2 regions of the Nocardiopsis sp. LDBS0036 genome follow, and region 2 is predicted to be linked to the other one. Evidence: predicted binding sites of a transcription regulator. Region 2 holds the regulator's gene; the other holds the start of a gene.
What was found. Region 2 encodes LexA, which represses DNA repair genes until DNA is damaged. Its sites were predicted from a motif close to TCGAACANNTGTTCGA; they were not measured.
Positions count from the first base shown of each region.

Region 1: the regulator LexA is predicted to act here: its motif matches at 1,940-1,955, upstream of ruvC (crossover junction endodeoxyribonuclease RuvC).

Region 1 covers NZ_CP141103.1:6,102,709-6,106,109, reverse strand. Annotated here, with positions in the region: gene ruvB (Holliday junction branch migration DNA helicase RuvB) at 1-685, opposite strand, end outside; gene ruvA (Holliday junction branch migration protein RuvA) at 701-1,321, opposite strand; gene ruvC (crossover junction endodeoxyribonuclease RuvC) at 1,372-1,920, opposite strand; gene UIS43_RS25950 (NUDIX domain-containing protein) at 2,220-3,011, shown strand; gene UIS43_RS25945 (hypothetical protein) at 3,029-3,401, shown strand, end outside.
Region 2 covers NZ_CP141103.1:2,453,213-2,456,613, reverse strand. Annotated here, with positions in the region: gene UIS43_RS10290 (hypothetical protein) at 1-415, shown strand, start outside; gene UIS43_RS10285 (S9 family peptidase) at 429-1,517, opposite strand; gene lexA (transcriptional repressor LexA) at 1,626-2,345, opposite strand; gene nrdR (transcriptional regulator NrdR) at 3,000-3,401, shown strand, end outside.

The DNA.
Region 1 (3,401 bases), 2.9 Mb from region 2:
TCTCCACGGCCGCGTCCGCGTCCAGGGGCGCGCCGAGCAGACCCGCCGAGCGCTGGAGGATCAGCTCCAGTTCCTGGGGGGTGTAGAAGTCCATGTGCGCGGTGAATCCGAAGCGGTCGCGCAGGGGCGCGGGCAGCATGCCCGCACGGGTGGTGGCCCCGACCAGGGTGAACGGCGCGATGTCCAGCGGGATGGCGGTGGCGCCGGGGCCCTTGCCGACCACGACGTCGACCCGGAAGTCCTCCATCGCGACGTAGAGCATCTCCTCGGCGGGGCGGGCCATGCGGTGGATCTCGTCCAGGAAGAGCACCTCGCCCTCCTGGAGGGTGGAGAGCACCGCGGCCAGGTCCCCGGAGCGCTCGATGGCCGGGCCCGAGGTGATGCGCAGCGGGGCCCCCATCTCGGCGGCGATGATCATGGCCAGGGTGGTCTTGCCCAGGCCCGGGCCGCCGGACATGAGGATGTGGTCGGGCGCCCGGTTGCGCCGCTTGGCGCTGTGCAGCACCAGGGAGAGCTGTTCGCGCACGCGTTCCTGGCCGACGAACTCGTCCAGGGCGCGGGGGCGCAGGGCGCCCTCGATCTGGCGCTCGTCCGTGCCCGCGTCGGGCGAGACCGCGTCGCGCTCGTAGGGCGGGGGCCCGCCGGGGGCCGAGCCCCGGGGGTCTTCCTCGTGGAAGTCGTACACGGGGTTTCCTCCTTCCTAGGCCCGGCTGAGCCTGCGCAGGGCGCTGCGCAGCAGGACGGCGACGTCGTCGGTGTGCTCGGCCTCGGCCGCCACGGCGGAGGCGGCGGCCTCGGCGTCCTTGGCCGACCAGCCGAGGTTGACCAGGCCGGAGACCACCTGTCCGCGCCAGGCGCCGTTGGGCTCGCTGCCGGTCCCGGCGGCCTCGGACCCGGGCAGGGTGCCGTCGGTGAGCACGGGCGCGTCGAGCTTGCCGCGCAGTTCCAGGACGATGCGCTGGGCGCCCTTCTTGCCGATGCCGGGCACCCGGGTGAGGGCGGTGGTGTCCTCGGTGGACACGGCGTGGCGCAGGCTGGAGGGGCTGTGGACGGAGAGCATGGCCAGGGCCAGGCGGGGACCGACACCGGAGGCGGTCTGGAGCTGCTCGAACAGGTGCTTCTCGTCGTCGTCGGCGAACCCGAACAGGGTCAGGGACTCCTCGCGCACGACGAGGCTGGTGGCCACGGTCCCGGTCTCGCCCACGTGCAGGCGCGAGAGCGCGGAGGGCGTGCACTGCACGGTCATGCCGACCCCGCCGACGTCGATGACGGCGGTGCCCGCGCCGCGTGCGGCCACCCGGCCGGTGAGGAACGCGATCATCTGGTGTGGGCACCGGGGACGGTGCCCCTCTCCTTCCTGGGGGCGGGGCGCTAGCGGCCGCGGGTGCGGCGGGCCAGCTCCACCTTGCGGGCGAAGTCCTGCTGGGCCTGGGCGACGCGGGCCTGGGCCCCGCCGCGCCAGATGTGGCAGATGGCCAGGGCGACGGCGTCGGCCGCGTCGGCGGGCTTGGGGGGTCCGTCGAGTCCGAGGATACGCGCCACCATCGTGCCGACCTGCGCCTTGTCGGCGCGGCCGTTGCCGGTGATGGCGGCCTTGGCCTCACTGGGGGTGTGCATGGCCACGGGCAGGCCGCGGCGGGCGGCGCAGACCAGGGCGATGCCGCTGGCCTGGGCGGTGCCCATGACGGTGCTGAGGTTGTGCTGGGCGAAGACGCGCTCGACGGCGACGGCGTCGGGCTGGTAGCGGTCCAGCCACTCCTCGATGCCGCGCTCGATCCCCACGAGCCGGTGGGGCAGGTCGGTGTCGGGGCTGGTGCGCACGGCGTCGGCGCCGAGCAGGGTGAGCGGTCGGCCGATGGCGCCCTCGACGGCGGCGACACCGCACCGGGTCAGCCCGGGGTCGATCCCCAACACGCGCACGCGCCTCACCCCTGCCCTCTCGAACGTCCGTTCGCCCACATGCTAGCGGCGGGCGACGACGTCCGCCTCCGGCCCGCCCGGGCGTGTCCGCCCCCGGGGGCGCCCGGCGGGCCGGAACCCGCCGCGGCCGCGGACCGCCCCGTCGCGAGCGTAGCCGCCCGACCGGGCGCGGCCGCACGACCCGGGCCCGCGCGCCGCCTTCGCGCTTTTCGGAGAAAAGGGATGGACGGGACGCCGAACGCGTGCTAAGTTGCTCTCAGTTCGAGAAATACTCGATGTGAGAACAACTGGAGGCGTACGTGGCCGACCCGCGCGACGAGGAGGGCGAGAGCCGGTTCCTCGCCGACTACGACCCGCACGCGTTCGCCCCGGTCGCGGTCACCGTCGACGTCGTCGCCCTCACCATCCGGTCGGGCGTGCCGCACGTGCTGCTGACGCGGCGCGCCGCGCACCCCCAGCGCGGCTGGTGGGCGCTGCCGGGCGGGTTCGTCCGCGCCCAGGACGGACCGGACGGCCCCGCCGACCCCGACCTGCCCGACGCCGCCCTGCGCGTGCTCTCGGAGAAGACCCTGCTGCCCACCGAGCTGCACCTGGAGCAGCTGGGCACCTACGGCGCCCGGGACCGGGATCCGCGCATGCGCGTCTTCTCGGTCGCCTACGTCCTGCTGGCCCCCGACCTGCCCGACCCGCACACCGGCCGGAACACCGAGGAGGCCGCCTGGATCCCCTGGCGCGACCTCGGCCACGGCGACGGCGCCCGCGCCGGACTCGACCTGGCCTTCGACCACGGCCGCGTCCTGGCCGACGCCGTCGAGCGCGCCCGCTCCAAGCTGGAGTACACCCCGCTGGCCACGGCCTTCCTGCCGCCCGCCTTCACCATCACGGCGCTGCGCGAGGTGTACGAGGCCGTGTGGGGCCAGTCCCTGCACGCGGCCAACTTCCACCGCAAGATCCTCGCCGCCCCCGGGTTCGTGGAGGACACCGGGGAACTCGCCGAGCGCGGCGGCGCGGGCGGCGGACGGCGTGCCCGGCTCTACCGCGCGGGCGGCGCCGCCCTGCTGCACCCTCCCCTGCTGCGGAGCACGCAGTGACCCCCGAGAGGAGCCCGATGACGGCCACCGGCCCCGCCTTCGAGGACGCCGAGCGCCAGGTCGCCCTGGCGGGCGACCCCGTGGAACTGTTCGGCCCGCTGCCCGAGGACGGCGGCGTGCCCCCGGCGGCCACGGCCCGCCACCGCGAGCTGGCCCGCGCGCTGCACCCCGACACGGCGCCGCCCGGAAGCGGCACCGGCCCCTTCGCCCGGCTCTCGGAGCTGTGGGACCTGTACCGGGCGATGGCCGCGGGCGACCTGCGTCTGGACGACCTCACCCTGGCCACCGGCGCGCACACCTACCGGATCGGCCGGGAGCGGCTGGCCCGCGGAGACGTCGCCGACCTCCACCCGGTGCGCTACCGGGCGCCGGAGTGGCGCGACGCGGTGC
Region 2 (3,401 bases):
CGAGGAACCGGTCGGCGGCCCGCAGGAGGCGTTCGGCTCCGGCTGGCAGTGCCGGTGGGCGACCCCCGGCGGCCCCGGCGAACGGGTTCCGGCCACCGCGACGCTGGTGGCCGTGGCCGCCCCCGACCCGGGCGGTGTCACGACGGCCGCCGACAACCTGCGCACCACCACCTCCCAGTACGACGCGCAGGAATTGGAAGGCGTCGGCGAGGAGGCGGTCGCCTGGGTCCAGGAGGACCCGTACACGGTCGCCTGCGTCGGCGCCCGGGTGTCCAACCTGTACCTGGAGACCTGTTACAGCCTGGCGGCCAGCTACGACGCGCAGAACCCGGGCGACCGGGAGCGCATGGTCGCGGGCGCCGAGGAGTTCGCGCTGTCCGTGACCGAGGCGCTGCCGGACTCCATCCCCGAGTGAGGCTCCGGCGCGGTTACCAGGCCGTGCCCAGGAACTCCTCCAGCGCGGGCGCGACCTCCTCGGCGAAGGGGCGCTGTTCGTCCAGGACCGTGGCCCCGGGCTCGTCCCGGTAGCGGCGGAAGATGTGGTCGGTGTCGGGGACGTCCACCCGTCGCGCGCCGTCCAGACCGGTCATCAGCCGGTCCACGTCCTGCCGGGAGACCTGCGCGTCCCGCTCCCCCCACAGCACCAGCACCGGGGTGCCCCCGGGCAGGTCCTCCGCCAGGTCGACGGGGTCGAAGGCGTCCATGTAGGCCAGGAAGTCCTCGTTGACCGGGGTGTAGACGCCCAGGCCCCCACTGGGCATCTCCACCCCGCTGAGCGCACGCCCGGACCTGATCGCGGCCCGTCCGGCGCGGGAGTCCGAGAGGAGCTGGACCACCTGTCCCTCCTCCACCTGACCCGAGGCCTCGACGGCACGCGCCTGCTCGGTGAGCTGGCGGTCGATCAGGTCGAGGTAGCGCGTACCGGGAGGCGCGGCCAGCACGAGCGCGGGGGAGGGGTGCTCCGCGCCGATGAGATCGTGGGCGCGCAGCGCGTACAGGGCGCCCTCGCTGTGCCCGACGACGACCACCCGCTCGGGGTCCACCTCGGGCTGGGAGACGAGCTCCTCGTAGGCGGCCGCGACCTGCTCGTCGAAGATCACCGGGTCCACCGGCGCGACCTCGCCGCCGGGGTCCGGCGTCTCGAAGTCCGCACCGCTGCCGTACTTGTCGTAGCGCAGCGAGGCCACCCCGACCTCGGCGAGCACCCGGGACAGGTTCTGGTTGGTGTTGGCGTCGGGGCGCACGGAGCTGTTGCCGTCGCGGTCGGTGGGACCGCTGCCGGAGATGATGAGCGCGCCCGGAACGGTACCGGAGACGTCCTGGGGCATCCGGAAGGTGCCGGACACCTCGTGCCCGCCGCCCTCGAAGGCCACCTCGCGCTCGACGCCGCCGACCCCCGGCGCCTCGGCGGCCCCGTCGTCGGCGGGGGCGCAGGAGGCGGTCAACAGGACGGCGCTCGCCGCACCGAGCAGTGCGGTGCGCCAGCGGGCGGCGGGGGAGGAGGCACGTGTGAACACCTCCTCAGCCTAGCGGCCCGCGTCCGTCGGCCCCGCATCGTCCACAGGGGGAAGCGCCCCCGATCCCTCCGAGGGGAGAGGGACCGGAGACGCGGGTACGCGGGGACCTCAGACGCGGCGCATGACCGCGACCACCTTGCCGAGGATGGTGGCGTCGTCGCCGTTGATCGGCTCGTAGGCCTCGTTGCGCGGCATCAGCCACACGTGGCCGCCCTCCTCGCGGCGCAGTACCTTGACGGTCGCCTCCTCGTCGAGCAGCGCCGCCACGATGTCGCCGTTGTTGGCGTCCTGCTGCTGGCGCACCACCACCATGTCGCCGTCGGTGATGGCGGCGTCGGTCATCGAGTCGCCGACCACGGTGAGCATGAACAGGCGCCCCTCACCCACCAGCTGACGCGGCAGGGCGAGCACGTCCTCCACCGACTCCTCGGCCAGGATCGGACCACCGGCGGCGATCCGGCCGACCAGCGGCACGGCGGCGGCGCGCGAGAGGTCGATGTCCTCGGGCACCAGGGTCCGCCCCGAGGCGCGCCCGGGCGTGCGCAGCTCCACCGCGCGCGGCCGGTTCTGGTCCCGGTGCAGGTAACCCTTGCGCTGGAGGACCTTGAGCTGGTGCGCCACGCTGGACGGGCTCGACAGGCCGACCGCTTCCCCGATTTCCCTTATCGACGGGGGGAAACCCCGCTCCCGGACATAGCGCTGGATGCAGTTCAGCACGCTCTGCTGGCGCGCGGTGAGTTTGGGGGCTTCGGGCGTGGACCCGCCCGTGTTCTCCGCTGGTGCGAGAACGGTGGCGGTGTCTGCGGTTCCGGGATTCTCCTCCGGCACGGCCGGGCCTCCTCGGCATTCGGTTCGGTCAGGGCCTGCTTGTGTGACTGGCCACCCCCGGTCCGCGACCGTGCCGACCTGGGGGTCCACGTGATGGCGAAACCGGTGTGAAATCAAGGTCAACTTTAGTCGTTGCACACGGTGATATCAAACAAGCGTTCGAGGCTGGGGACAATTGCCGTCGCGCGTATTCGCGGACAATTTCCGGCCTGCACTTACGTGTGTACACGCGTTCACGCGCTGTTGTCCCCGGAATGCGCGAACGCGTGTCCGTGGCAGCGGTTCCGGCCAGGCACGGGGGTCTTATCCCGGGGCGAAGGCTCGACCGAAATCCCCGCGACGCCGGGATTCCGACGCCCGCCGCCGGGGCGCGGGGGCTCCGGGCGGCGACGCTATCCTTGAGCGCGGTGCCGGGCCGCCCCCGCAGCGATCCGCCCGCGCCGACCTCCCCGCCCCGTCCCGCCGCCGCGGACCGCGATGCCGCGCGGCCGTTCGGTCGTGTCCGTGACACGCCCGTGCCGGGGTTGCGGCGGGTCAGGAAGAAGTCTAGGTTCGACCACAACATCTGGTGTGGCGACAGGGGCGATTGCCCAGAAGTTGTGGTTTAGTGGTACCTAGGCGTTGTCGTTCGGTGAGAGAAGCAGGTGAACCAGGGTGCACTGTCCGTTCTGCCGCCATCCGGACACCCGGGTGATCGACAGCAGGTCCACCGACGACGGCGCGGCCATCCGACGCCGCCGGTCCTGCCCCGTCTGCGAGCGCAGGTTCACCACCCAGGAGACCGTCCTGCTGATGGTGGCCAAGCGCTCGGGGGTCACCGAGCCCTTCAGCAGGACCAAGATCATCGCCGGGGTGCGCCGGGCCTGCCAGGGCCGCCCCGTCTCCGAGGACGCCCTGGCCAAGCTCGGCCAGCAGGTCGAGGAGGAGATCCGCGGCCGCGGCCTGGCCGAGGTACCGGCCCACGAGATCGGCCTGGCCATCCTGGGGCCGATGCGCGACCTGGACGAGGTCGCCTACCTGCACTTCGCCAGCGTCTACCGGGGCTTCGAGAGCCTC